Regions from separate parts of the Peribacillus sp. TH16 genome, predicted to be linked through region 3. Evidence: riboswitches for the same ligand, from Rfam matches in the RefSeq annotation. Region 3 holds a riboswitch; each other region holds the start of a gene.
What was found. A riboswitch is a leader RNA that binds a small molecule or an ion and turns the genes downstream of it on or off. The one in region 3 is predicted to bind S-adenosylmethionine.

Region 1 (7,648 bases), on a different contig from region 3:
GGCCAGATATCTCGATAAGCGGATATTGATTCGGCAAAACAATTTGCTGGATTTCATGTACTGCCAAGCCTTGATTATGTAATCGTAAAATTTCACCACGCAGGTTTTCCAAATAGTCGAGCTTTCTTTGAAACATTTCCTTCCCATTAGGGACATGACCGGCATGACAACAAAAAACCTCTCCAAAATCATATTGAAGTAATCTATTTATAGAATCGATGATAACAGGGACAGATTCTTCCCGTAAAACAAGCTTCGTTTTCGGTGTAACGAATAGGTCACCTGAAAACAGCATGCCATTACTGTGATTCAAATACACCATATGGTCCATAGCATGACCTGGGGTAAAGATTGGCTCCCACGTTTGGGTACGGGAATGAACAGCCCTCCCCAGCGGCTCAGCTTTGAAGCCATCTCTCCTTCCCCAAAAAGTTTTGCGATAATCAGGATATTCAGCATCCTTCGCACATACATCAATCGACACCGGATGAATATAAATTGGAACTTTTCTATGTTCCTGTATCCAGGAAGCACCGCCAGTATGGTCCTCATGATAATGCGTTAGCGCCACTAAATCGAAGTTGGCTGATTCATAGAAAGGGATAAGTTCTTCCAATAAAATTTGGGCTCCCGTATCAATCAATAGGCCGTCTGTTAAAAAAACATATACACTCATCCCCGACTTTATTCCTTCAGGGGTCCCTTGTACACAAACCACATCATTTATCGTCTTAATCTCTAGCATGGCTTCCCTCCTCATCAATTGTATAAAAATACCCCTTGTTCATTACAATAAATGTAATATTCCTCCATACTTTTGACAAGCAAATAGTATTTTCCTAGCAAAGACCCGTAGTATATTTTCCGGTAGAATCAAGGCACTTTTTGAAACCATTGTCATTGATTTAAGGTATTCTATTATGCAACTAAGAAAAGAAACAGCAAAAATCTGGCTTCGGTTAAAAGGAAGTTGTTAAGAAAGGGTACTCCGTATTTAAGTTTGGGCGATAAAAAAATTCACGGCTAATCATTAACGCTGAGTAACTATCAATATTACCTTGGTTGATAAAAAAGCTAAAGCATTCATGATACAGACTTTGAAACAATACTTTCCTGACAAAAAATTCACGTAATTATTAAAAAAAATCGACAAGCTGCTAAAAAGAACGAAGCTTATCTTACAAAAATCATGAAAAAGTATGGCTTTACGACCATTAACGATCAATGGTGACAATACCCCGATTCCAAAAGGTATGATTATCCAATTCTAGATTTACCATAAAAAAATTAATTAAATCACCAGAAAGTTATTCTAAAATTACAGAAACGATTGACAATATGTGAATTTACAAATAATATAGATTATATTAGAAAACTTGTAATATTCCAAAATAATAATTTACTTATCAAGAGTGACTGAGGGAACAGGCCCTGTGATGTCCGGCAACCGCCCCAATCGGGAACGGTGCTACTTCCTGCAGAATGATTACATTCTGAAAGATAAGACGAAATAATTTCGCTGCCTCTTTCTGAATGATAGAGGCAGTTTTTTATGTTTAAGGGGGAAGGCTCATGATTGAAATCCGATCAGTCCGAAAGGAATACATATCGAAAAATACCCGAGTTGTCGGAGTGGATAACGTATCTTTGACAATTCAGACTGGTGAAGTTTATGGGATTGTTGGCTACAGCGGAGCCGGAAAAAGCTCATTAATACGCTGCTTAAATTTGCTTGAACGTCCGACAAAAGGAAAAATCATTATTGACGGGATTGACTTAACGTCTTTATCAGGCAAAGAGCTTCGAAAACAACGACAAAAAATCGGTATGATATTTCAGCACTTTTCCTTAGTCAGTTCCAAAACCGTTTTTGAAAATGTTGCTTTCGCCTTGAAAGCCGCACACAAATCAAAGGGCGTCATCAAAAGTCGCGTTCTAGAACTGCTGGACATAGTTGGGCTTAGTGATAAAAAGGATGTCTATCCGGCCCAGCTCAGCGGAGGTCAAAAGCAACGGGTCGGCATAGCGCGAGCCTTAGCCAATAACCCTACTGTACTATTATGTGATGAAGCGACTTCTGCCCTTGATCCAACAACAACAAAAGCGATTTTACAGTTATTAAAAAAGATTAGTCGGGAACTTGGTATCACTATAGTATTGATTACCCATGAAATGGAAGTAGTCAAAGAACTATGCCATCGAGTCGCTGTCATGCAGGATGGCAGGATTATCGAAGAAGGATCTGTTTATGAGATATTTTCACAACCAAAGCAGCAGTTGACGAAGCAATTCATCAGCAGTGTATTGGATTTTGAGCTTCCCTCACACTTAATTGAGGAAAGCAAAGGAACGATTATTCAAATTCAATTTGAAGGGCCCACCGCCGGTGAATCGATTCTTTCCGATGCTCTACAAAAGTATTCAGTAAAGGGAAATATCTTGCACGGCAAAATTGAATATATTCAGGATGTTCCATTAGGAATCTTAATCATTGAATTAATTGGTGAGGCTGCTGAAGTTCAATCGGCACTGGAATATATAACAAATCGGACCAGTTCTGTGGAGGTGTTGAAACATGTCACTGTTTGATTCCGTCGTCAATATTTTACCTGACCTTAATAAAGCCTTTCTCGAAACAATCTATATGGTTGGAATCTCCCTTGCGGTAGCCCTTCTAATTGGTTTGCCACTTGGAGTATTGCTGTTTACAACGACCAAGAATTTAATCTTTGAAAATAACGTCGTGAATCGATCTCTCGGTTTCGCTGTCAATATTGTCCGTTCAATCCCGTTTATCATTCTCTTAGTCGCCCTCCTTCCTTTAACGGATTTGCTTACTGGATCAACGATAGGGCCAAGAGCGGCTTCTGTTTCCCTATCTGTATCCGCGATACCTTTTTTTGCAAGAATCGTTGAATCGGCATTACGCGAAATAGATAAAGGTGTGATTGAAGCTGCAATTGCTGTAGGTGCCACTCCATGGATGATCATTAAGGATGTACTTCTTCCTGAGGCAAAACCGGGAATCATTCAAGGGTTGACGTTAACGACCATTTCACTTATCGGTTACTCAGCGATGGCTGGGACAATCGGTGGGGGCGGAATTGGTGACCTGGCCATTCGGTACGGCTATTACCGTTATGACAACACAGTCATGATCACGACAATCGTCGTGTTAATCTGCCTTGTACAAATCATTCAAATGGTTGGTGACAAGGCCTCATACTTAGTAAATAAACGATAGAATCAGTCATTTTAACAATGATTTAATACAACATATTACAGGAGGAATTTCCAATGAAAAAAATAGCTTCTTTATTATCTGTTTGCGCACTAGCCCTTGGCTTGGCAGCTTGCGGAAGCGATGATGCTTCCCCAAAAACTGAAGACAAAAAAGAATTGAAAATCGGAGCAACTACCGGTCCTTACGCGGATATGGTAAAAGAGGCCATTAAGCCAGGCCTAGAAGATCTTGGCTACAAAATAGAAATCGTTGAATTCACTGACTATATCCAGCCAAATAAATCGCTTGGCAACAATTCAATCGACGCCAACCTTTTCCAGCACAAAGTGTATATGGATAACTTCGCTAAAGAAAATGATTTAGAGCTTTCTGACCTTGTTATTGTACCGACAGCACCAATGGGTATATACTCGAACAAATATAAATCGTTAAAAGACATTAAAGATGGTACATCACTAGCCCTACCGAACGATCCAGTTAACCTTGCACGTGCACTTAAAGTCCTAGTAGATGAAGATTTAATTGAAGTCAAGCCAGATGTGGATCCCTTAAAAATATCTGAAAAAGATGTAACAAAGAACCCAAAAAACATTCAATTCAAACCATTAGAATCGGCTCAATTGCCGCGTGCAACAGACAGCGTTGACCTATCAGCGGTCCCAGGTAACTTCGCTCTTGCAGCAAAAATGGATCTCCAAGATGCCCTTGTTTTAGAAAACATGCCGGATATGTATCGTAATGTTGTTGCTGTGAATACAAAAGATGCAGATGCACAATTTGCTAAGGATATTAAATCAGTAGTTGAATCAGACAAGTTTGAAGAAGTAATCGATAGCAAGTTTGCAGGCTTCGGAAAACCAGATTGGATGAAATAAGAAACCAAACCATAAAATTCAAGGCCTGCTCCCTTTTTGGGAACAGGCCTTGAATTTTTTCCGTCATACTATGCGAAGATATCAATCAATGCAATTAATAAGCATTTGTAGTAGGGTTTTACATATATTTTATCATAGATGGATGCTCTCTGAAGGTTCGCATGTTTCTCGGGGAAAACACAATATAATGATATAGTTGTCAATAAAAGCGATAATCAATTATTACTAATTTCATTTTCTCGTTGTTCACACAGTGTCTCCTTGTTTAAGCCTAGCTACATATTGTTCAATTTTTTCGAGAAGTTCAACTGGATCGTTTGCGACAATGTTTACACCATTTACAACTGCAAACGGCTGCATTAAACATTGTCCGCAATACAACAAGCATCTATCCTCAATAACCTCTAGACCGCTACACTCCATTAATTTATCTTTAATAGTTTCCAACTCATCTTCAAAGTTACTAGGGCAGAACTTTACACTAATTTTCATATCTAATTCCCCTTTTATTTAGTTGCTAACATTTTAAGTAGATATACAAAAAATGTGCAAGAGTACACCTAAACGCAAATATGTTTTATCGCGTTAAAATGTTGCTACCATGATGGTCAACCGCGGTAAAACACATATTTGCGTGGTAAATTTTTATGTATTATGATGTGAACTATCACTGGCGGAAAATTAAGAAAATTCAGCTTTTTTATGTAAAAAAAACGATTAAGGAGCGGTAAATATGACTAAAAAAACAGTTGGATCTTCTAAAGCAAAGAAAGAGGAATTGTTTCCGGTTAAGAGTGTCCATTACGTAGAAATCTATACTGGGAACGCAAAGCAGGCTGCTTATTATTACGCAAACGCTTTCGGATTCAAGCTTATAGCATATAAAGGACTAGAAACAGGCTCCCGTGACCGTGTATCTTACGTTATGGCACAGGGCACCATCCGATTGATTTTAACAGGTACTCTATCAGACAGCACAGATGTGGCTGAGTTTATTAAAACTCATGGCGAAGGAGTAAAAGATATCTCCCTTCTCGTAAAAGACCTAGAAAAAACATATGCGGGTGCTATTGAACGCGGTGGCATCGCTCTTCGAGAACCATGGGTGGAAGAAGATGAAAATGGCAAAGTAAGAAAAGCAATCTTAGGCACATATGGGGATACGATTCACACGCTTGTTGAGCCAATCGATTATAAAGGTGGATTTCTGCCAGGTTTTAAAGCTCGTGAGGACAACTTTGGAGCTCAACTTTCAGGCTTAATCGGTGTTGACCACCTTGTTGGTAATGTGGAAGTAATGGACGAATGGACAAATTATTATGAAAAAGTATTCGGTTTTACTGTTCTGAAACATTTTGATGATGAAAACATTTCGACCGAGTACTCAGCCCTAATGTCAAAAGTTATGATGAATGGAACAGGACGCATTAAGTTCCCGATCAATGAACCTGCTGTAGGAAAACGCAAATCTCAAATTCAAGAATTCCTAGATTACTATAATGGTCAAGGTGTTCAGCATCTTGCCCTTTTAACAAACGATATCATCACCACAGTGGCCACACTAAAAGAAAATGGTGTTGAGTTTTTAAAGACTCCTGACACTTATTACGCAGACCTCGCCAATCGTGTAGGAGATATTGATGAAGATGTGAAACGACTTCAAGAACTTAATATCCTTGTCGATCGTGATGATGAAGGGTACTTGCTCCAAATTTTCACAAAACCATTAGTTGACCGTCCAACTATGTTTATCGAAGTCATTCAGCGTAAAGGTGCACTTGGTTTTGGCGATGGAAACTTTAAAGCATTGTTTGAATCGATTGAACGCGAACAGGAACTTCGTGGAAATATTTAATATGAACCGGCCATCTGGCGTAATACCCAGTATGGCCTCCTATTATAGGAGGTGTGAGGTTGTTGTTAACAAAAGTAAATGGAATGTGGAAAGAGGAAGCGCTCAGTCATTTTATGACCGAACTTATTGATTATGCAGGCCTGTTTCCACCAAGTGCACTTCCGCTTCCAGAAGCAATTTCAAATTATCATGCATATATCCATGATTCAGACAGCTGGATGCTTGGTCCATTTGTTATTCCCGCTTCACGACTGAGTGAACTCGAACCATATAAAGATCAATTTAATGATCAATATCCACTTCGATTATCTGTTATTTTAACGAAACCCCTAGAAATTGAAACGGCTATGGGAGATATTCACCTTTTTTTAGAAACATATAAAACAGCTGGTACCATTGAGGCGATCGAAGTTCCGCTTCCAAAAAAAGTTGATTCTTCTTTCTTAGAGAAACTCGAAAAACAAACAGCCAGTTATCCGATTTATTGTGAAATAACAGGAACGATTGATCAACTTCCATACACATTGGATACTATTCGCTTGATCAATCAAAAATCTTTGAAAAGTATTGGTATTAAAATGCGCATGGGCGGCATTACATCGGATTTATTTCCTACTGCCGAACAAGTAGCGATTGTTATTCATGAATCCCGAAAAAGAAATCTAACTTTAAAGTTCACAGCGGGTCTGCATCATCCGATCCGCCAGTATCGAAATGAAGTGGAAACAAAAATGCATGGCTTTGTTAACGTATTTACAGCAGCCCTACTTTCCTACTGCCATTCAATAGACAGCAAAATCATTGAAACCATATTGTTGGATGAGGATCCAACACACTTTTCGTTTACACCAGACACGCTTTCTTGGCGCAGTATATCTGTCAGTTCTTCTCAAATCAACAAAGCACGCACAGTCTTCGCTGCTTCTTACGGAAGCTGTAGCTTTGATGAGCCGCGTAAAGAACTTGGTGAACTGACTATTTTTAATGGGGAGGCACCACGATGAAATATTCTTTTATCGAAACAACACCGGAATCACATTTTCCGATTCAAAATTTGCCATATGGCATCTTTCAATTCAAAGACAAAGGCCCGCGTGCCGGTACAGCCATTGGTGAATATGTTCTTGATTTATCTGTAATTGACGATGCAGGGCTGTTAAAGGGGACCGGTGCAGAAGAAAAGAATGTCTTTTCCGCTTCTTCACTCAATCTATTTATGGAACTCGGCCGTCCCGCCTGGACTTCTGTACGTAAGAAATTACAATACCTTTTGGATGCGAACACGCCTGATTTACGTGATGATGAAGAACTTCGTTTAAAAGCGTTCCACCCATTGAAAGATGTAGAGATGCTACTTCCTGCAAAGATAGGAGACTATACAGACTTCTATGCCTCAAGAGAGCACGCGACCAATGTGGGGACTATGTTCAGAGGAAAAGATAATGCACTCATGCCAAACTGGACACACTTGCCGATCGGATATCATGGACGGTCCAGTTCTATCGTTCCAAGTGGTACAAAGGTGCGGCGCCCTTCGGGACAGCGCAAACCAAAAGATGCAGATCCAGTATTTGGTCCATCTATTCAGCTTGATTTCGAACTTGAAATGGGTTGGTTTATTGGACCTGGCAACCGCCCTGGAGAACCAATTCCAGTTAATCAGGCTGAAGATCA
Region 2 (7,648 bases), 140 kb from region 3:
ACATCCACTTTTAGATGCGGCGTGCTTTGTGCCCCATCCACAACCATGACAGCATGGTGTTCATGGGCAATTTTTGCGATTTCCTTCACAGGGTTGATAACACCAAGCACATTGGAAACCTGCATAATGGAAACGATTTTCGTTGCATCTGTAATTGTAGCTCTCACATCATCAAGGGAAATCGTTCCATCCTCTTGAAGCGGAATATATTTCAGTACAGCACCTTTTTCTTTAGCCAACTGCTGCCACGGAATAATATTACTGTGATGCTCCATGTAAGAGATAACAATTTCGTCGCCCTCTTTTACATTTGCTCCACCGTAACTTCTTGCTACAGTATTTAAAGAAGTTGTTGTTCCTCTTGTAAAAATGATTTCTTCTGTAGAAGAAGCATTAATGAATTTACGCACCTTTTCACGTGCACCTTCATACGCATCCGTAGCTTTTGTTCCAAGTGTATGCACCCCGCGGTGAACATTCGAGTTGTATCCGCGGTAATATTGCTCAATCGCTTCAATCACTGCAGCCGGTTTTTGAGAGGTTGCAGCACTATCTAAATAAACTAATGGCTGACCATTGACTTCTTGATCTAATATCGGAAAAAGCTTACGAATTTCGTATGGGTTCATTACTGTACTTTCCTTTCAATGACCGCTACTAATTGTTTTTTAACTCCTTCAATTGGAAGCTGGTTAACAACAGGGGCCAAGAATCCGTGAATGACAAGTCTTTCTGCTTCTTTTTTAGTAATACCACGACTCATTAAATAATAAAGTTGAAGCGGGTCAACACGTCCGACAGAAGCGGCATGCCCAGCCGTTACATCATCTTCATCAATTAAAAGGATTGGATTGGCGTCTCCGCGTGCTTTTTCACTTAACATCAGTACGCGTGACTCTTGTTCAGCATTGGCCTTTGTAGCACCATACTCAATTTTCCCAATTCCATTAAAAATGGAGGATGCGCCGTCTTTCATAACACCGTGCTTAAGGATATAGCCCTCAGAGCGTTTGCCAAAATGAATAATGGCTGTCGTAAAGTTTTGTTTTTGTTCCCCGCGGCCGACTACAACGGTTTTAGTATCACCGTGAGAGCCATCGCCCATTAGATATGTTGTGTTATCTGAAATCGTATTTCCATCGTTCATTAGGCCAAGTGCCCACTCAATACGAGCGTCACGTGCTGCAACTCCACGGCGGTTAACATATGTCGTAAAACCTTTCGAAAGGGTATCAACAGCTCCATATTCCACTTTGGCATTCGCATTTGCAAATACTTCAGTTACGATATTAGCAATACCTTCGTTAGACTCAACGCTTGAGAAGTAGTTCTCTACATATGTTACAGAGCTATTATCTTCTGCCACGATTAAAACGTGGTTGAAAAGTGTAGTTTCAGGGTTATCCAACAAAAATACTGCTTGAATTGGATCTTTGATCTCTACATTTTTTGGAACATAAAGGAATGCACCACCGTTAACTAATGCAGCATGTAATGCTGTTAAACGGTGCTCATCTATTTTAACTCCGTCCTTCATGAAATATTTTTGTACGAGCTCAGCATGGTCACGAGCCGCTGTAAAAATATCAGTGAAAATAACGCCTTGTTCTTTTATTTTTGCTGACAAATTAATATGTGCCGGCGTATTATTGCGTTGAATGTATAAGTTTTCATTTCCTTCAATGATGGATTTAATTTCTTCCGGAACCTCATCTAAAGAGGCAAAAGTTTCACTTTCAACTGTATGAGTCTTGAAAGAAGTAAAATTCCATTTATCGATTTTTGTTTTATCCGGCTTTGGCATTGGGAGCTTTTCTAATTCAGAAAACGCTTGAATTCGAAGCTCAGATAGCCAAGCTGGCTCATTATTTTTAGTTGAATAAGAGCTTATGTCCTCTTGTTCAAACGGTAATTTCGTTTCTGTAGTCATTGCAAATCCTCCTACTTACGCTTCTTCGCCAACAGTTTCGTCTTCAATGCCCAATTCTTGTTTGATCCAATCATAACCTTCTGCTTCTAAACGTGCAGCTAGTTCAGGCCCGCCTGATTTTACAACACGGCCTTGCATCATTACATGTACGTAATCAGGAGTGATGTAATTTAATAGACGTTGGTAGTGAGTGATGATTAAACATCCAAAGTCTTCTCCGCGCATTTCGTTGATTCCTTTTGAAACGACTTTAAGAGCATCGATATCTAGCCCAGAGTCAATTTCATCTAAAATAGCGATTTTTGGCTGAATCATCATTAATTGAAGAATTTCGTTACGTTTTTTCTCTCCGCCTGAGAATCCTTCATTTAAATAACGTTGCGCCATATCTTCATCCATTTCAAGGAATGCCATTTTTTCGTCCATTTTACGGATGAATTTCATCAATGAAATTTCATCGCCTTCTTCACGACGTGCATTGATAGAAGAACGTAAGAAGTCAGCATTTGTAACACCACTGATTTCGCTTGGATATTGCATAGCAAGGAAAAGACCAACACGAGCGCGCTCGTCAACTTCCATTTCCAATACGTCTTCACCATCGAATGTGATGCTGCCGCTTGTTACTTCATATTTAGGGTGACCCATAATTGCTGAAGATAAAGTGGATTTACCAGTTCCATTTGGTCCCATGATTGCATGGATTTCTCCGCCTTTTACTTCAAGGTTAACCCCTTTTAAAATCTCTTTACCCTCAATTGATACGTGAAGATCTTTAACCGTTAATGTAGAAGCTGACATAATAATACCTCCGTGAACTAATTCCTATTTTATTACCAGAAAGTAAAAACTACTTTCTTTACTATTTATTTTTCATAAAAGCATTCTCACTTTATTCTCATTCCAATTTTATAACAAATCCAATTTGGAATCAACTAATATAGATAGGGGTTTCCACTTCTTTCATGATGAAAACCTGTCCTATTGTTACAAACCCTACTGTTATAGGCTATTTACAGCAAATAGAGCCTTATTTTAGCTTTTCTTATTTAAAACTTATTATTCAACAAACCTTCGTTCTTATTAATATATGTCTAAAAAATCTTAATTGGAAGGTACGTATTACCTTTGTTAAAGAAAAAAAGGTCTGCTAGGTGCTATGTAAGTTAATCTAATAAGGAAACCCTTATTTTCTAGACCACTTATCATTTTACCTCTACAGACCGATCTTTTAAAGACTCTTTTATATGCTTAACCGTGAATTTTACGTTGTAGGTCAATGACCATTTTGTTGCACTTTTCATGTTCCTTATCTCGTTCTTTCTCAACCTCGATACGGAGGTCTAAATTTCTGCTGTACTCATTATAGCCAATCCCATGTGATAACTGCATCGCTTTTTCCATTTCGCTTGTTACATTTAAATCTAAAGTATTGATAGTGAACCATCCTTTCAAATTTGTGAATCACTTTATTACTCTATTAACTCTATACCCTGTGTTTTCATCTTTAAACATAAAAAAACGACCTGAAGATTTCCAGGTCGTTCCTTACCATAAATTATTTAGTTGGTACGACTGCACCTTTGTATTCCTTTAGAATAAAATCTTGAATTTCTTTAGAATGTAATACTTCTACTAGCGTTTTGATTTCTTCTTTATTTTCATCACCTTTGTTAACAGCAATAACGTTCACATATGGTGATTCAGAGTCTTCAATAGCAATTGAATCTTTAAGCGGATTCAATCCAGCGTCAATCGCATAGTTAGAGTTGATTAGAACGGCATCCCCTTCGCCACTCTCATAAATTTTCGGAAGTAAAGCTGCTTCATAATTCGCATCAAATTTAAGTTTTTTCTTATTTTCAACAATGTCTTTTGTTGTAGCTGTCGTTTTATCGATGCCTTCTTTTAATGTAATCAGGCCATTTTTTTCTAATAGAGATAACGCACGTCCGTGGTCAGCAACAGAGCTGCTCATAATAATTGTTGCGCCTTCCGGAAGTTTATCAATGCTTTTATATTTTTGTGAATATAGAGCAATCGGCTCGATATGAATTCCACCAGCATTAACGAAGTCATATCCATTTTCTTTAATTTGCCCCTCTAAATATGGAATGTGTTGAAAGTAGTTAGCATCCAATTCTTTATCGTTTAAAGCCTTATTCGGTAAAACATAATCTTGGAACCGTTTAATTTCCAACTCAATTCCTTTTTCTTCAAGAAGAGGTTTAGCTTTTTCAAGAATCTCAGCATGCGGAACATTGGATGCACCTACAACTAATTTTTTCGTTTCCTTTTCTGTATCGCTGCCGCTGTTGTCCTTATCGGTTCCACAAGCAGCAAGAGCAATCGATAAAACAAGTAATAATGCAAATCCTAAAAACTTTTTCATCCTATTCATCTCCCTTTATCTTTTGTCTAATTTAGATGTAATCACATCTCCAATAATTTGAATAATGAAGACGATAATTAGTATAACAATCGTCGCTACAAGTGTAACGTCATTGTGAGTCCTTTGATAGCCGTCTAGATAGGCCAGATTACCAAGCCCGCCTGCACCGATAACCCCTGCCATTGCGGTATATCCAACCAATGCAATCGATGTTACCGTAATCCCTGAAATTAATGCTGGCATCGATTCTGGAAGAAGTACCTTCCAAATGATCGTGCTCGTTTTCGCTCCCATTGATTTAGCCGCTTCAATTACACCTTTATCGATTTCACGGAGGCCGATTTCAACCATACGTGCATAAAATGGTGCCGCCCCGATAATAAGGGCTGGTAAAGCAGCATCCTCACCGATCATAGAACCGACAAGCAATTTTGTGAAAGGTATGAGCAACACAATTAAAATAAGGAATGGAATGGAACGGAAAATATTAACGATAGCACTCATGGTCGTGTTAATTACCCGATTTTCCCACAAGTTACCTTTCCCTGTTAAAAACAGGACTAGCCCTAATAGTATGCCTATAAAAAAGGTTGCTAGTACTGAGATACTAGTCATATAAAGTGTTTCTTTTGTTGCTTCAATAATGTCTTCCCAATATACATTCGGTAATAATTCTTCAAGCATGAGTAATCACCTCCACGCCTACATGCTGTGCTTTAATGAATTCGATTGCGCGGAGCATTTCATCCTCATTGCCATCAAGGTGGATAAATAACGTTCCATATGAACCACTTCTAGTTTGAGATATTTTTCCTTGAACGATATTGACATCCAACTCAAAGTTACGTACCAGCCTAGTAATTAACGGACTCTCTGCATGATCTCCTACGAACGTCAATTGAATTACTTTTCCTGCTGGATAGCGTTCCAGCAAGTGTTCCATTGTTTCTTTTGTTTCTTCAGGCTCTGTTACCTGTTGAACGAAACGCTTCGTCATTTGTTCTTTCGGATTCTTGAAGACTTCCAGGACAGGTCCTTGTTCAACGACTTGACCACTTTCCATTACTGCAACGCGGTGACAAATTTTACGGATGACGTGCATTTCATGTGTAATCAAAACAATCGTTAGACCAAGACGCTTATTGATGTCCACAAGCAATTCAAGTATTGAATCGGTTGTCTGCGGGTCTAAAGCAGACGTCGCTTCATCGCACAGTAGCACTTTAGGATTGTTAGCAAGAGCCCTAGCAATCCCGACCCTTTGTTTTTGCCCTCCGCTTAATTGCGAAGGATATGCCTTTTCTCTTCCTTCAAGCCCAACTAACTTAATTAATTCATTCACACGCTTGATACGCTCATTTTTCGAAACCCCTGCAATTTCTAGAGGAAACGATATATTCTCCTGAACGGTTCTAGACCATAATAAATTAAAATGTTGAAAGATCATGCTGATTTCTTGTCGAGCTTTACGTAGCTTAGCACCTTTGATTTTGGAAATTTCTTTATCAGCCACCACAACGGATCCTTCTGTTGGTGTTTCCAATCCATTAAGCATCCTGATCAAAGTACTTTTCCCTGCTCCGCTGTAGCCAATAATACCGAAAATCTCGCCTTTATTTATTTCAACATTAACATTATTTACAGCCTTAATCGTGTCACTGCTTCCTTTTCCTGTTCGGAATAGCTTACTAACTTTTGTCAATGTAATCATTAATACTCACCTCTTTTATCCAATAAAACCTATGAACTTAGTTGATTTATCTTCATTATCAGCCTGTAAATATGATTTAAAACCGTTTTTCAATATTGCTATACATGTAAAGGTTTTCCCAAACTAAATAGAAAAAACCTTTCTGCATGAGCAGAAAGGCAGGTGAAAAAGCAGGCCTTTCTCTCATCTTCCAAAGCGATTAAACTTTGTGTGAATTGGCACCTTTCCAAGGAAATTTCCTTGTCGGTTGCCGGGTTTCATCGGGCACATCCCTCCACCTCTCTTGATAAGAGCTAATATATAGAATATTTGTACATCATTAAGTTCTTTAGTATGGAGAAATTTTATCATAGATAAAAAAGGAGCGCAATGTATAATATTTCTAGGAAAGAATGAACAGGTCTTTTTTATTAAACAGTTTTAGAAGTTAAGGAGACAATATTCGTCGCTTTTTCAATTGCCTGCTCTAAATCTTCTATTAAATCCTCTATGTTTTCAATACCAATCGATATGCGCACTTGATCAGCACTTACACCCGCTTTTGCTAAACCTACATCATTTAATTGTTGATGGGTCGTACTAGCAGGGTGGATAATTAAACTTTTAGCATCCCCTACGTTGGCTACATGCGACCATAACTCTACCGAATTGATAAGTTTTGCTCCAGCTTCGCGTCCACCTTGAATTCCAAAAGTCACAACAGATCCTGCTCCCTTAGGCAAATATTTATCCGCCAGCGCTTTATCAGGGTGACTTCCATTACTAGGGTGCGAAACCCAGTTCACAGCAGGATGATTTTCCAAATATTGAATAACAGACTTAGTATTCGAAAGATGCTCTTTCATTCTCACATGCAACGTTTCTAGCCCCAGCGTAAACTGGAACGCGCTTTGAGCACTTAACGTCGGCCCTAAATCACGAAGTAATTGCACACGAGCTTTTGTGATAAAGGCAGCAGGGCCGACTGCTTCAGAGTATACAATCCCATCGTAGCTTGGATCCGGTTCCGTAAAGCCAGGGTAGTTTGGTGAGTTCCAGTCGAATTTGCCCCCATCCACGATGATGCCTCCTAAGGTGGTTCCATTTCCCAAGAGCCATTTTGTAGCAGAGTGGATGACAATATCCGCTCCAAAATCAATTGGCCGGCAAAGGTATGGGGTAGCAAAGGTATTATCGATAATGAGTGGTATGCCCGCATTGTGAGCAATGTCCGCTACAGCCTCAATATCAAGAATCCTTAGACTTGGATTTCCAATTGTTTCCGCAAATATAGCCTTCGTTCTAGGCGTGATGGCTTTTTTGAAATTTTCAGGGTCATCAGGAGAGACGAACTTCACTTTTATCCCATATTTAGGAAGAGTATTTTCAAAAAGATTATACGTACCGCCATATAATGTAGAAGCGGACACTATTTCATCTCCTGCACCAGCAATATTTAGGATTGACAGTGTAATGGCAGCCATCCCACTTGCGGTTGCCAGTCCGCCGATACCACCTTCCAACAAGGCCATTCTTTCTTCGAAAACACTGACCGTAGGATTATGAAGTCGTGTATAAATATAGCCATTTTCCTTTAAGCCAAATAAATTTGCTGCATGGTCAGTATCTTTGAACA
Region 3 (7,648 bases):
AAGACGGCCCAGCAAAGAACGGAACGCAAATAGCTGATCTTGCAGGAGGGTCATTGCATGCTATTATCGGTATTTTGTCCGCAGTCATTTATAGAGACAGAACGGGGGAAGGCCAATACATCGACATCAGCATGACCGACTGCAGTTTCGCTTTAAATGCCATATCCGCACCTCTGAATTTACAAGGGGGCATGGAGCTTGAGCCAGAGAAATTGATGTTAAACGGAGGGTCATTTTATGACTTTTACGAAACGAAAGATGGGCGTTATTTTTCGGTAGGAAGCCTGGAGCCTCCATTCCGTAAAGCTCTATGTGAAGCAATCCTCAAGCCCGAATTGTATGAACTAAGCTTGAGTAGAGATGCTGAGAGTGGAAGTAGATTTAAAACAGCTGTCCAACGTGCTTTTCTTGAAAAGAACTTTGATGAATGGAAAGAAATATTTGCTGATTCTGAGGCCTGTGTAGAACCAGTACTGACTTTTACCGAAGCGACCAATCATCCCCAACTTAAGGAACGGGGCATGATTGTTGAAATACCTGACGGAAAAGGAAGCATCCAGAAGCAAATTGCCTGTCCAATCAAAACATCGGTTTTTACCCCTGATTATAAACATACAGGGCTGAAGCCAGGACAAAGCAATGAAGAAGTTCTCCGCACCTTTAATCGCTAAATAAAGAAACGGACCTAGCTAAAATGATATATATATTTAAAGGCTGTCACTTTTCCAAAATCTTTTTGGAGAGAGATAGCCTAATTTTTTTGAATTCAATCTTCGCTGCAACGACGTAAATACTCCTGTACTCATAGTGCTGTAACATTTATGAGGCCGAGCTAAATGGAGGAAGGACGAAATAAGTAGGAGAAAGGTCGAAATAAGTGGATGAAGGACGAATAAAGCGGAGGAAGGACGAATTAAGTGGATGAAGGTCGAATTAAGTGGATGAAGGACGAATAAAGTGGATGAAGGACGAATAAAGTGGATGAAGGACGAAATAAGTAGGAGGAAGGCCGAATTAAGTGGATGAAGGACGAATTAAGTGGATGAAGGACGAATAAAGCGGAGGAAGGACGAAATAAGTAGGAGAAAGGTCGAAATAAGTGGATGAAGGACGAATTAATCGGAGGAAGGTAGAAATAAGTAGGAGAAAGGTCGAATTAAGTGGATGAAGGACGAATTAAGTGGAGGAAGGACGAAATAAGTAGGTGAAAGGTCGAACTAAATGAAGAAAGGACGAAATAAGTGGAGGAAGGTCGAATTAATCTTTTATCAATGAAAGCAACAAGACGTGTGTGCTAAAAATTACCAGTTACAACTAGCGTTTACCGGGTATCAGAGTATCATCCTTCAACAAAGGATTTATAAGAAAAAGCTCTAGATAGGAGGATGATAATAATCTTTGGTCTCTATGATATCATTAAATTTCTATTTTCTTTTTTTCTGATTATGCCAATCGTTACACTGATACATTTGAGCGGGCATATCTTCTTTGTTACGATCTTCGGAGGATCAGAAAAGAGAATCTTGATCGGATGTGGGAATAAACTTTTCTCCTTTTGTAACATAGAGGTGAGGAAATATTATTTTTGGAATGGGACATGCGAGTTTAGGGGATTGAAACATGATAATCGATTGACGAATATGCTGATTTATTTAGGGGGCTCTATCTTTAATTTAGTCAGTATGCTAATCATATATAGCTTAGTGTATCAGAATATCTTGGAAAGCTCAGTAATATGGTACCAATTCATATATTTTTCCTTCTATATTATGTTTTTCTCCTTGTTTCCAATGTATTTCTCGGACGGGTCGCCTAGTGATGGGAAGGCTGCAGAATTGGCCTTGAGGAACAAGTTGGAAGATAGGGTGACTGATGATATATTGGTGAAGAAAATGGATGATGATGATAGTTGCAAGTAAAAAGGGACGTTCTTGATGCTCGTTCTTTTTTTGTGCTTGGATGAAATAGAATAGGGTAAAGACGTAGGAGAACCTCATAAACTTTTTCGCGCTTTCGCGGTAAAGTACTAAAAAAATCCTTTGACTATTATCAGAATATTCCTTATAATATTCTACATTATAGAGACGGGATAGGAGATTAGTAGGATGAAAGATTTTTTCAGTAAATTACTAACTGGAATGAGTATAGGGATTGTTGTTTCCTTAATTCCAAATGCTTTGTTAGGGGAAGTACTTAAGTTATTGATTCCTCATTTTCCAGTATTACAACATATATTCGATATTACAGTTTTTGTGATGAGTTTGTTACCTGTTATGATTGGTGTGATGGTAGGGATTACATTTAAGCTAACATCTATACAAACAGCAAGTGTTGGGATCGCGGCAATGGTCGGTAGTGGTGCTATTCAAAAAACGGCTGATGGTTTATTTGCCCTAAATGGTATTGGAATCGTTATTAATACAGGAATTACAGCCGCACTGACTGTGTTATTTGTTCAATTAATTGGTGACCGATTAAAAGCATATTCCATTTTATTGATGCCGACTTTAAGCATATTAGTGCCAGGGATGATTGGGTATTTAATTCTACCATTTGTGAAATCTTCCACTGGTTTACTGGGAGTCGCTATTTCAAATGTGACATCATTACAACCAATTATAATGGGAGCTATTATTTCTGTTGTGTTCTGTCTCATAATTTTGTCGCCTATTTCAACAGTAGGGGTAGCCACTGTGATCATGCTTTCAGGTATTGGCTCTGGTGCGGCTAATCTAGGCATTGTTGCAGCAGGCGTTGGTCTGGCCATTGCAAGTTATAAAGCAAACTCCCTTGGAACGGCATTAGCACATGTATTAGGCTCACCAAAAATTCAAATGAGAAACTTCTTCATGAAACCGAAGATCGCTTTTCCGATGTTGATCACAGCTGCGATTCTTGGTGCTTTGGCCGGTCTGTTAAATATTCAAGGCACACCCTATAGTGCTGGGTTCGGTTTATCAGGTCTAGTTGGTCCATTAAATTATATGAAACTGGCTGAAGGTGGATGGGCCGTTGAGAATGTAGCAATCATGCTAAGTACTTTCTTTATTCTTCCGATTGTATTGAACCTAGGTCTTATCTATATATTCTCGAAAAAATTAAAACTGATTAAAGCAGAGGATTATAAATTGCATTTTGATTAATAACTCAAACTTCCTCATGAAATAGAGGATGCTGATATATAGACAATATAGAAAGAGCAACGCTTTATTTGAATGCGTTGCTCTTTCTATAATATTTCTTTATCCCCAAACTTCTTTCGCTACATCAACAATAAATTTCAACTTTTCCCATTGTTGTTCTTCCGTTAGCTTATTGCCATGATGGGTGGAAGCGAATCCGCATTGTGGACTTAAGCATAATTGTTCGAGTGGCACGAATTGTGAAGCTTCTTTAATACGAGCTATAACTGCTTCTTTGTCTTCGATTTCTCCATTTTTTGAAGTGACGACTCCTAGAACAACTCGTGCTCCGCCATTTGGAATGTATTCTAACGGTTTGAAATCTCCTGAACGGTTATCGTCATATTCCAGGAAGAATCCATTTACTTTTTCTTTTGCCAATAATGTTGGTGCGATACGTGCATAGCTTCCTTCAAACGCCCACGTTGATTGATAGTTCCCGCGACATAAGTGTGTCGTGACGACCAAATCCTCTGGTTTTCCCTCCAAAGCCCCATTAATTACGCGCAATGCTAAATCAATTAATTGTTCTCTAGAGTATTTTCCATCTTTGAACTGAAATTCTGGAGAGGAAAGTCTAGCAATATAAACATCATCCAATTGTAACACCAGCTTCATAAAAGGCCTTTAAAGCATATTGATACGCTTTAATGATGTCATTTGCATAGTCTTCGATATCAGGGTAGATGTCTTCATTATAAACACCCACAGCAAATAATTGATTGGGACTAGGAATGGTTTGTTTCGTAACAGCACGTCCGGCAACGATTTTGTTCAATTCAATAAAGTCATGAATGAAGGGATGTTCAGGATTGAATGAAACCTTCCCAGTATTGCACTTCTGGAATTAGCACAGTACATTAAAGTCTGTTGCTGAGGTATCAAAGGGCCAGTCCCTCCACCTCTCTTGATAAGAGTTGTCTATTAAATTAAGTATGACTATACAGATAGTTTTAATAAAGGTCAAGGGTGAAAGGTGTAAAATTTAGAATATACCGATTATTCACCAGGACCTTGCATGTTATGAAGGGGTAACTACATTCGTGAAGACAGCATATGCTATAACTGACGTTCCATATGGAATGAAGTTACCTGTAAGTTAAGTTGGAGGGGGAAAACCACGATGAATACGTTCAATCCATCTAATATTTCCGGGAATGGTTTACCGATAACGTTAACTGCGTCTATGCTAGAGCGAATTATAAAGATGAAATCAGGTGAGCAGGATGTTAAAGTCGAGATTACGCCAGTACATATAGTGCTTTTCGGAACGACGGAAGTGAAAAAAATGATGTTTAAGAAAAACGTGCCTTTCCGTATTACATTAAAACCGATTCACGTGGAAAAAAGAACGATTTCATTTGAATTAGTAGAAATGAAGCCTATTGATAGGAATTTTATTAACCAAAAGATATTTAACAGACCGCCATTTTTTGAATTTGAAAATAGAATGATCAAAATGAATTTTAATGCTTGGAACATCGTGAAAAGAATACCCGTGGGCACTATTAAATCGTATGAGTTGGTGGAAGGTGCATTAAAAATTAAACTTTCATTATGATGAATCGAAGAAAGGGTAAGCAATGAAGGAAATGTTTACATAGCATTCTTACCTGTACTATTTTAAAGGGGATACCAGGTATGTTAGTGTAAGGATATGGTAAAGGACGATTCTTCAATAAGAAATATTGTGTTTGATAAATCAAGTTCTTTAAAATATACTAAATAACTAAAAGTTTTGAGTTTTTCCGGTAGATAAGGGGGAAAATGAATGGACCAGAAAATTTTGCCTGCTTCGGCAAGCATGAAGGATTTCGAAAGATTTCTAGAAAGTTCCTATGAAATAGGTGTGTTTCTTGATTTGCATATATCACAATTGAAAAATGTAAGCTTAATGGCAAAGCAGCATAATAAGAAAATGATTTATCATGTCGATTTAATTCATGGTATTAAAAGTGATGAATACGCTACAGAATTTATTTGTCAGGAGTATTGCCCATATGGCCTGATTTCAACAAAATCCAGCGTGATTTTGAAAGCGAAGCAAAAGGGTGTTATTGCCATTCAACGAATCTTTTTAATTGACTCACATGCGTTAGAGAAAAGTTATAAGCTGGTACAGAAAACAAAGCCTGATTATATCGAAGTTTTGCCTGGCGCAATGCCTTGGATGATTAAAGAGGTAAAGGAACGCTTACAAACTCCTATCTTTGCTGGAGGGCTCATACGTTCTTCAGATGAAGTCCTGAATGCCCTTGAGGCAGGAGCTTCGTCAATCACGACTTCAAAAACTGAATTATGGGAGATGTTTTAATTTCAGATAGGAGTTGATGTGTGATAGAGGAAAAAAAATACAGAAAAAATCATTTGTTTTTATATAAATTAATTGACAGCGTTTTCACTACCTAGTATATTTACATTACAAGTTAATACATGTGACGGAGATTAGGAGATTCACACCAGACATACTCATTTTTTGAGGAAAGTTCTGCTGTGAATCTCCTTTTATTTGTTGGTAAGGCATCATTCTATAAGAGGAGGGGTTATGTATGACTCCATTTTGGGGAGAAGTAGTAGGCACGATGATTTTAATTTTATTTGGTGCAGGTATTGGGGCAGGATCTTCCTTAAAGGGATCTTATGCCAAAGATGCAGGCTGGATTGTCATCACGATTGCATGGGGACTGGCTGTTACAATGGGTGTCTTTGCAGTGGGTTCCATAAGCGGAGCACATTTAAACCCGGCTGTTACAGTAGCATTAGCTATCAATGGAGATTTTCCTTGGGCTGATGTGCCAGGGTACATCGTGGCGCAAATGATAGGGGCAATTATAGGTGCGACTCTTGTATTCCTGCATTATTTGCCTCACTGGAAAGCTACGGAGGATCCAGGTACAAAGCTTGGTGTGTTTGCAACCTCACCAGCTATCCCACATACTTTTTCAAATCTATTAAGTGAAATGATTGGTACATTCATCCTTGTTCTTGGCTTATTATTTATTGGAGCCGGCAAGTTTACAGAAGGTCTGAACCCATTTGCTGTCGGTTTATTGATTGTTGTTATCGGGATGTCGCTCGGAGGAACAACAGGCTATGCCATAAACCCTGCACGTGATCTTGGACCTCGTATTGCTCACTTCCTGCTGCCAATACCAGGTAAGGGAAATTCGAATTGGGGCTATGCTTGGATTCCGGTTGTTGGCCCGATTGTCGGTGGAGCACTTGGAGCTGTCTTCTATAAAGCAGTCTTTTTAGGTGAATTGACGACAGTCTTTTGGACTGTTTTAGGAGCAAGCCTAATAATATTGGTATTAGCATATACTTTTGGAAAAAAGCAGTCGCGTGAGTTAGAAACTAGCAACATTGCTAGTTAAATTAAAAAGGGGGGAAACACATTATGGAAAAATATATCTTATCATTGGATCAAGGAACAACTAGTTCACGGGCGATTTTGTTTAACGAAAAGGGCGAGATCGTCCACTCGGCCCAAAAGGAATTCACACAGCATTTCCCTAAGCCAGGCTGGGTAGAGCATAACGCCAATGAGATTTGGGGATCAATTTTAGCAGTGATTGCTGGTGTACTATCGGAATCTAGTGTAAAGCCTGAGCAAATTGCTGGTATTGGAATCACTAATCAGCGTGAAACGACAGTCGTTTGGGATAAAGAAACAGGAACCCCTGTGTATAATGCGATAGTATGGCAGTCCAGACAAACTAGCGAAATTTGTGATGAATTGAAAGGAAGAGGTCTTAATGATCTGTTCCGAGAAAAAACAGGATTGTTAATAGACGCCTATTTTTCCGGTACAAAAGTGAAGTGGATCCTCGATAATGTGGAAGGAGCTCGCCAAAAAGCAGATGAAGGCAAGTTGTTATTCGGAACCATTGATACCTGGCTGATTTGGAAGCTATCAGGAGGCAAGGCCTATGTAACAGACTATTCTAATGCTTCTCGGACATTAATGTATAATATTCATGAGCTGAAATGGGACGAGGAGCTTCTGGAGATATTGACTGTTCCAAAATCAATGCTACCAGAGGTTAGACCTTCTTCCGAAGTGTATGCCCATACGATCGAATATCACTTCTTCGGCCAGTCGATTCCAATTGCAGGAGCAGCAGGTGACCAACAGGCAGCATTATTTGGCCAAGCTTGTTTTAATGAAGGAATGGCTAAAAATACGTATGGAACAGGTTGTTTCATGCTTATGAATACGGGTGAAAAGGCTGTCAGTTCCGAGCACGGGTTATTGACAACTCTTGCTTGGGGATTGAATGGCAAGGTTGAATATGCATTAGAAGGCAGCATATTTGTAGCAGGATCAGCGATTCAATGGCTGCGTGATGGCTTACGGATGCTAAAAAATGCCGAGGACAGTGAAGCCTATGCAAAACGTGTAGAAAGTACTGATGGAGTTTATGTTGTTCCTGCATTTGTTGGGCTTGGGACTCCGTATTGGGACA
Region 4 (7,648 bases), 490 kb from region 3:
AGACTTCTTTGGTCCAAAAACATCTAAACAAACACCTGAAAACCAAGAAGAAAGAGCTATAGAAATTCCGTATACAGTAAAAATGGCCGCTGACTGCTGAACAGTCAATCCATTGTCAACTAAGAAAGGGCTTAACCAGCCAGCTTCAAGTCCGTCTCCCATCATAAAGAGCATAACACCTAAAAAACCCCAGCTTAAACTTTTAGGTATTCCAATTCTATCTAACATATATATCTCTCTTTTCTATCTTATTTGGATTTAAGCTATATTGGTCTTTGAAAAAGAACTGTTGAGCTTGTTTCCACTCCTCATACTTCCATTCATCGTAACTAGCCTCATTTGTAATCGCTTTGATATCGCCTGATAATGCACTATTTACCCCTAATGTCTTATTGCAGATAACGGCAGATCCGACAACGGATGCCTGATTGAACCCTTGATGAATGCGCACTTCTTTTTGAAGGAGATTAGCTACAAATTTCGTTAACGTTTCACTTTGAAAACCACCTCCACAAGCCCATACATATGGCAAATCGTAAGGAATCACTTCGCATAATTTGTCGAAATGCCATTTGACTGTACAAGCAATTTCCCATAGAGCTGAAGCTACAAAATGAGCACGGGTTAAGTTTTCTTCTAATGGTGTATTAAAAATGAAGCCACCTTTTTTCGTCGCATTTTTCTCATCTGTCAGATACATGCCTAACGTTGATACACAATCAATCGTCGTAAGCTTACTCATTTCCTCTTCCATTAGTTGATAACTCTCATTTGGGTAGAAAATATTTTTTAATTTCTGATAATTAAGCCCAGTTATTCCTGGGTTTGTTTCTAACAGCCATTGATTTTTATTCGTATGGGCATTTGTCCATGCTCTTCGTTTAGAATCCACACTATATTCATCAGTAATATGGCAAATAGGGGTGGTCGTTCCAGATACGATGATGACATCACCTTTTTCGGCAAACGTGCTTGCGATAGCCAGCTGTGTATCACCGCCTCCTACTACGATTAAAACCTTTTCGTCCAATCCCAGCATCTGAGCCATATTCGGTGTAATTTCACCAAGGATCGAACCAGACGATTTTAATTCGGGTAACAAGTCTACCGATATCCCGAATTGTTCACACAACTCCTCTGACCATTCTTGTTTCTGAACATCATATAGCAGTGTTTCGGTCGCTTGTGATGGCTCATAGACGAGCACGTCACTTAATTTATAGGCAACCCACTCACTGATGCTTGTAAAGTATTTAATTTTATCCCATAATTGCGGCTGCCTCTTTTGCAGGGCGACCAGCTTTAAAGCTGAAAACAATGCAGATGGTAATCGACCTGCCCTTTCATAAATAAATGGTTGATTTGAAAACTCCTTTTCCCATTCGCGGCCTCTATTATCAATATTAGGTAACCCGATAAACGAATGCCCATCCTGATCCTGCAAGACAATTCCTTGCCGTTGACTAGTTGACGTTATTGCCTTGATTGAAATGTGCTGAGCTTTAGCTATCGCCTTTTTTGCTAATTGAATAAGCTGTTTCCAAAGTAATTCAGGTGAAAAGTATCGACTATCAGGATAAAGAGGTTCAATTTCATATTGTATATCCTCTCTCTCAATAGAGACGACTTCACCTGTTGTCTCAACGATAGCCACTCTTGCATTTCCAGTACCGATATCAAATACTAAATAACCTTCTTTTATAGCCATTTTTTTCACTCTTCTTTCTTATGACTTAACTTCTAGATTTCTTCTGTTATATAGAGTTGGAATCTGAAGAGTATGTTGTGTTGTCCACTTTGTTAACGCTTGGTTCATTATTGAGACGTGATGATCCTCAACCTCATAACTTGCGCCGGCAAGATGAGGGGTAGCTAATACATTGGGCAATTTAATTAATTCATAGTCACTTTGTTCAGGCGGCTCTTGATAAAACACATCTAATATCGCCCCCCTAATCTTTTGTGCTTTTAATACTTGTACAAGCGCATCTCTTTCAACCACGACAGCCCTTGACATATTTACAAAGATTGCCTCTTCTTTCATCAGTCCCAAAAAGTGTTCATTAATCATCCCGATCGTTTCCTCTGTTCTAGGGAGGTGTATGGATACCACATCACTTGTCGAAAAAACGTCTTCTAAAGAAGCCCGAACATGATTAGGATTATCACTCTCTACATAAGGGTCATAGTATTTTATCGAACATTGAAAACTTTCAAGAACCGCTGCAATTCGCTGGCCCACGGCCCCAAACCCCACCATTCCAATTGTTTTCCCAGAAATTTCATTTCCTTTAAACTTTAAATAGGCTTGGAGATAGTCTTCATTCCATTTTTCCTCCTTCAACCATTGATTGGAAGGAATGGTATGCCTTAAAAATGTAAGGAGATTACCGACAAATAATTCTGCAACAGCCTGAGCATTACGTGCTGGAGTGAAAAAGACGGGAAGTCCCCTTTTTGTTGCAGCTTCCACATCAACATTAGAAGGCATGCCACGACACACACCCACAAATCTCAATTCAGGTACTTCAGCGAATACTTTTTCTGTTACTTGATCTAACTCAGTAATTAACCCCTCCGCCTTAGACTCTTTTAATAAAGAGATCAACTCTACTTCGTTATAGGCCCTTCCATTTTCCTTCCAAGGTTGATAGGTAGCCTTTCCAAATAACTCGTTTAATTCCTTGATGCCCGCTTCGTTATATGGTGCTGTTACTAGAATGTTCATTTTTACATCTCTCTCCTTTATGTAACGACTTTACCTGTCAGTAACTCACTTCTTAAAAATAAAAAAATCTCTTCCCGCTAAGACGGAAAGAGATAATTACTTCATAATATCGTTCTCACAACAATAAAATAAAAGGCCACTCTTTCTATCTTTCAAGCTTCGCTTGCTGGAATTGGCACAATAATGTTGCCGAGGCTTCAAAGGGCCAGTCCCTCCACCTCTCTTGATAGAAATTTTACAATATTATATTGGTTTAACTATTTTTTCAATTAATAGAATATACCAAATATAATGAATTTCAAAACGGAAGTCAATATTTATTTGAACTTTCTAAATATTCTCTCCGTATGATATAATCTATGAATCATTTTTTTCATGAAAGGATACTGACATGCAATCATATAAAGATATAGAAAATGGTGTAGTCCTTTCTGTCTGTTCTCTTGATTGCCCAGACCAATGTGGTTTACTTGTACACAAAGAGGATGGAAAAATCAAGAAAATTAGTGGTGACCCAAATCATCCAGTGACGAAAGGGAATATTTGCAACAAGGTTCGGAATATGGGTGAACGGATTTATGATAGCAAGAGAATTAAGACACCTTTAAAACGCGTGGGAAAAAAAGGTGAGGGGAATTTCGCCATTATTAGTTGGGAAGAAGCGATCGATACGATCACAAATCATTGGAAAAATCTTATTTCAGAGGAAGGGGCACAAACCATTCTTCCTTACAGTTTCTATGGGAATATGGGGAAACTCGCTGCAGAAGGAATGGATCGCCGTTTTTTTAACCGCCTCGGATCAAGTCAACTTGACCGGACCATCTGTTCAGTTGCTGGCTCAACAGGCTACCGCTACACAATGGGGGGGAGCTACGGTACAGACCCAGAAGAGATGACCGAAACTAAGTTATTCATCTTTTGGGGAATCAATGCTGTAAGTACAAATATGCATCAAGTAACAATCGCACAAAAAGCAAAAAAATCAGGAGCTAAAGTCATTGTTATTGACGTTCATAAAAATCAAACCGGACGAATGGCCGATTGGTTCATTCCCATTCTCCCAGGGACTGATGGTGCACTAGCATTAGGAATCATGCATATACTCTATAAAGAAAAGCTAGTGGATCGATCGTTTTTAAAGGAATATACGATTGGTTATGAAGAGCTAGAAGATCATCTTGAGCAATATCAGCCACAAATGGTTTCTGACATAACAGGCGTTCCCGTAGAAGACATATACAAATTAGCTAGGATGTATGGGGCGATTTCCCCTTCAATGATTCGGATTGGAAATGGTCTTCAGCATCATGATAATGGCGGGATGAGCACTCGGACGATTGCCTGTTTACCTGCTTTAACAGGACAGTGGCTAGTAAAAGGCGGAGGTGCAGTTAAATCCAATTCAGGATTTCTCTCCTTTAATACCGCAGCTTTACAACGTCCTGATCTCAAAAAAACTAAAACACGTACTATTAATATGAATCAAATAGGGAAAGCATTGCTTGAACCGGACAACCCCATTCGCTCATTGTATGTCTATGGAAGTAACCCGGCTCTTGTTGCACCAGAGGCAAATAGAGTAAGAGAGGGTCTAGCCCGGGAAGATTTATTTACTGTCGTCCATGACTTGTTTATAACGGAGACAGCGAAGTTTGCAGACATTGTATTACCATCTACATCTGCCTTTGAAAATACAGATTTTTATACATCATACTGGCATAATTATATCCACTTACATGAGCCTATCATCGCACCCTATGGAGAAAGTAAATCGAACACAGCGGTATTCAGGCTACTTGCAAAAGCCATGGAATTTAACGAACAAACTCTTAAGGATGACGATGAAGAATTAATGAAACAAGCTCTAAACGATTTATCCAATCCTTATTTATCGGATATAACCTATGAGAAACTAAAAAATGAACGCTACATCAAAGCAAGTAATTTGACCGATTTGTTAAAGAATTTACAAACACCTAGTGGGAAAATCGAATTATATTCCAAAGTGATGGAAGAAGATGGATATCCAGCCCTTCCTACGTATATTCCATTAGTAGAAGAGCAGGATTACCCTCTCCAATTCATACCTGGACCGAACCATAACTTTTTAAACTCTACCTTTTCCAATAATGACAAACACATCACACTTGAAAAAGCACCTAAAATATTTATGAATCAAAAGGATGCAGATAATCGAGGAATAGAAGATGGTACAACTGTCCGTATCTGGAATGATCGTGGAGAATGCGAGCTAGTGGTTTCTGTAGGCGAACAGGTCCTTCCAGGCGTCGTAGTCAGTCAAGGTCTCTGGTCAGACATGCCTGGTAAAAAACAACTCGTTAATGCCTTGACTCCAGATCGTATTGCCGATATGGGCGGCGGAGCTACATTCTTTTCAGGGCGTGTGAATGTAGAAAGAATGAATAAGGATGTTTAATTTTTTATATCTTATCTTCCCTTCTTAAAATTTTTTTATGACTAATTAATAAAAAATAGCTTGAACCTTTTTTACTCAAAATACTCCTTTTAACATAAAATAGTCCCCTTTCCATTTATGGTTGGGGGACTTTCTAATGTATAAGAATCCTCAACAATAAACTATAGTTTGAAGTGAATTGAATAAATAATTGATTCTAATAGCTCGCAAACAAAAAAGTTTTAGAATTAAGCTTCAACCTTAAGAAACCCTAACCTAACGACGAGGCAAAATGCATCTGGCTTTAAATGGAACGACAGGTTCGCTTTTTCTGGGAAATAATAATCATGAAAGGATGTGGATGTTGGATGTCTTTAGAATGGTTCGACAGAGTAAGCGGGGAATTGCAGGATCATCTTAAATCAATTTGTGAAAAATACGATCGAAATGGCAGTTTGATCGTGGAGCGAGGAGCTAAACATCCACGTATCGAATTTTATACAGAGTTGGATGACAATGAGAGGGATTATTTTTCCACTCTGTTTTTCGATCCCCATAATGAAGAATTTTATATGGAATCCTTTGATCCGGATTTAGGCCAGGTTAGCAAGGTGATCTTATCTGATATTGAAGATATCGTTGATGCTGTTCATGAAAGCTTCCATAACTATTTAGAAGGGGATGGCATCGAATATGAATATGATCTCGATGATGAATACGATGAATATGAACTAACCGAAGAAACTGAGATGTACGAAATCGATGTGGAATGGGAAACACCTGAAGTGACAGCCTATATTCAAGAAAATGAAGTGGAGGTCACCTATCAATTCGGAGTTGTTCAGGAAACTGGTGATGGAGTGCTAAAACGGATTAACCGCATTCGTACAGCAGATGATGATCTGATAAAAGATGAAACAAACTTTATATTCAGTAAGGAAGAAGCTAGCACGATCATCGCTATGATAGCAAGCCATATGGATTCCCTCAGCGAAATGGATTAATAAAAAAAATCTAAAAACCTTGTCCATGATTAACATGGACAAGGTTTTATTAAACAAGAATAAGTTCGTATACCTCCGATAATTGAGTGACCCGTTCTGTATCACTAGCTTCCTTTGCATGCTCAATTTCCTGAGGCAGAATTCGATTAAGGAGTCTAGCTTCTTTGCCGGTAAGCTTATCGATAAGTTCTTCTTCAGAATGAAAGTGTCCATCCTTGATTTTATTATAAATTTCCTGCGCTTCAGGATATTGATCCGTATAGTTAGACAATATCTCACGTAAGTAACCAATCGTACGATCCATCATACCATCCCTCTCAACTATTAGGTGAAAGCTAACAAACTGCCTTTATACCTTCCCCCATTTTGTGATGAGAAATTCCTTGGTTTTTGGCCTCGTAATGAAAAAGGGGTATCCAAAGCAATGATTAATCTTTTATTTCTTCATCCCAAAACAAATCATTTAACGTACGTGATAATGCTATACAAATACCAATGCACAAACTTAATGAGGGATTATACTTTCCGGATTCAATCAATCCTATCGTTTGTCTGGAAACACCGACAATCTTGGCTAGCTCATCTTGTGACAAATCCTTTTCCACTCTTGCAAGCTTCAGTTTTATATTTTTCAAAGGAACGCACCTACAATTTCTTATTATCTTCGCTATTTTTCATTCCAATTTTCTTCGCTAGCAAGTATATACCACCAAAAAACAGAAGTAAAATCGGCAAATAGATCATAACCGAAACACACCATACCAATACAAAATACCACAAGCCTTGTGAACTGCCATCCGCATAGGATACAGCACTATTCACCCCCATGATCGTAGCGATGATGAGAGCTAAACCAACCGTACCAAAAATGGTCTTCTTGCTCATCGGTGTTTTACTCGTTCGGTCATGCATTTCTACTTCATCCCAGAATACGCCTAAGAAAATGGAACGAGCTAAATAATACACCCCTGATGCCAAAAGGATCACCAACTCCAGATATAATTCCCCGCTGCCTACACCATATTTATATATTTTAACAAGTACGCTCAATAGACAAATGGCTATAATGACATGATACATTTCTTTATAAATTTTATTTCTTACATTCTCGATTCGTTCATCCGTGATTTTTTTAAATACTTTCATCATTAATCACCCTCCATTCACTTCTATTATATGATTTATTTAACATATTGCAACATATATATTACATTTAATACTGTATAAATTGCAAAGTGTATAAAAAAAGGGACCCATACTTATGAATGGGTCCCTTTTTTAGGGGTTTACTCGTGAGTTTTGGGGGTTTACTCGTAAGTTTCGGACTTTTACTCGTGAGTTTTCACCATTTACTCGTGAATTCATCATTTAAACAATACCAAACCAAGTGTAGAGTGCAATGATGACAAAGACAGCCAATGATTTAATGATGGTAATCATTAATATGTGGCCATACGATTGTCTATGTGTTAATCCTGTAACTGCAAGCAAGGTTAT

Region 1: linked by a shared signal. The riboswitch ahead of JFV29_RS07095 (methionine ABC transporter ATP-binding protein) and the one ahead of JFV29_RS25040 (5-methyltetrahydropteroyltriglutamate--homocysteine S-methyltransferase) in region 3 are both predicted to bind S-adenosylmethionine.
Region 2: linked by a shared signal. The riboswitch ahead of JFV29_RS25830 (methionine ABC transporter ATP-binding protein) and the one ahead of JFV29_RS25040 (5-methyltetrahydropteroyltriglutamate--homocysteine S-methyltransferase) in region 3 are both predicted to bind S-adenosylmethionine.
Region 4: linked by a shared signal. The riboswitch ahead of JFV29_RS22675 (2-hydroxyacid dehydrogenase) and the one ahead of JFV29_RS25040 (5-methyltetrahydropteroyltriglutamate--homocysteine S-methyltransferase) in region 3 are both predicted to bind S-adenosylmethionine.

The regions. Positions count from the first base shown of each region.
Region 1 covers NZ_JAEKEM010000002.1:1,464,854-1,472,501, forward strand. Annotated here, with positions in the region: gene JFV29_RS07090 (MBL fold metallo-hydrolase) at 1-745, opposite strand, end outside; SAM riboswitch class I at 1,401-1,507, shown strand; gene JFV29_RS07095 (methionine ABC transporter ATP-binding protein) at 1,573-2,589, shown strand; gene JFV29_RS07100 (methionine ABC transporter permease) at 2,576-3,244, shown strand; gene JFV29_RS07105 (MetQ/NlpA family ABC transporter substrate-binding protein) at 3,298-4,119, shown strand; gene JFV29_RS07110 (DUF1450 domain-containing protein) at 4,366-4,611, opposite strand; gene hppD (4-hydroxyphenylpyruvate dioxygenase) at 4,853-5,974, shown strand; gene JFV29_RS07120 (hypothetical protein) at 6,034-6,978, shown strand; gene fahA (fumarylacetoacetase) at 6,975-7,648, shown strand, end outside.
Region 2 covers NZ_JAEKEM010000009.1:2,420,265-2,427,912, forward strand. Annotated here, with positions in the region: gene JFV29_RS25800 (cysteine desulfurase) at 1-629, opposite strand, end outside; gene sufD (Fe-S cluster assembly protein SufD) at 629-1,930, opposite strand; gene sufC (Fe-S cluster assembly ATPase SufC) at 1,946-2,731, opposite strand; gene JFV29_RS25815 (hypothetical protein) at 3,182-3,385, opposite strand; gene JFV29_RS25820 (MetQ/NlpA family ABC transporter substrate-binding protein) at 3,489-4,322, opposite strand; gene JFV29_RS25825 (methionine ABC transporter permease) at 4,338-5,006, opposite strand; gene JFV29_RS25830 (methionine ABC transporter ATP-binding protein) at 4,999-6,033, opposite strand; SAM riboswitch class I at 6,214-6,326, opposite strand; gene JFV29_RS25835 (O-acetylhomoserine aminocarboxypropyltransferase/cysteine synthase family protein) at 6,444-7,648, opposite strand, start outside.
Region 3 covers NZ_JAEKEM010000009.1:2,275,498-2,283,145, reverse strand. Annotated here, with positions in the region: gene JFV29_RS25055 (CaiB/BaiF CoA transferase family protein) at 1-671, shown strand, start outside; gene JFV29_RS25050 (hypothetical protein) at 1,386-1,919, shown strand; gene JFV29_RS25045 (PTS transporter subunit IIC) at 2,106-3,143, shown strand; partial or broken gene JFV29_RS25040 (5-methyltetrahydropteroyltriglutamate--homocysteine S-methyltransferase) at 3,243-4,014, opposite strand; SAM riboswitch class I at 4,004-4,099, opposite strand; gene JFV29_RS25035 (hypothetical protein) at 4,306-4,743, shown strand; gene JFV29_RS25030 (glycerol-3-phosphate responsive antiterminator) at 4,954-5,496, shown strand; gene JFV29_RS25025 (MIP/aquaporin family protein) at 5,732-6,556, shown strand; gene glpK (glycerol kinase GlpK) at 6,580-7,648, shown strand, end outside.
Region 4 covers NZ_JAEKEM010000009.1:1,789,282-1,796,929, forward strand. Annotated here, with positions in the region: gene JFV29_RS22665 (MFS transporter) at 1-228, opposite strand, end outside; gene JFV29_RS22670 (FGGY-family carbohydrate kinase) at 218-1,708, opposite strand; gene JFV29_RS22675 (2-hydroxyacid dehydrogenase) at 1,727-2,728, opposite strand; SAM riboswitch class I at 2,871-2,961, opposite strand; gene JFV29_RS22680 (molybdopterin oxidoreductase family protein) at 3,120-5,168, shown strand; gene JFV29_RS22685 (hypothetical protein) at 5,516-6,151, shown strand; gene JFV29_RS22690 (sporulation protein) at 6,201-6,455, opposite strand; gene JFV29_RS22695 (helix-turn-helix transcriptional regulator) at 6,580-6,786, opposite strand; gene JFV29_RS22700 (DUF6773 family protein) at 6,797-7,300, opposite strand; gene JFV29_RS22705 (GntP family permease) at 7,520-7,648, opposite strand, start outside.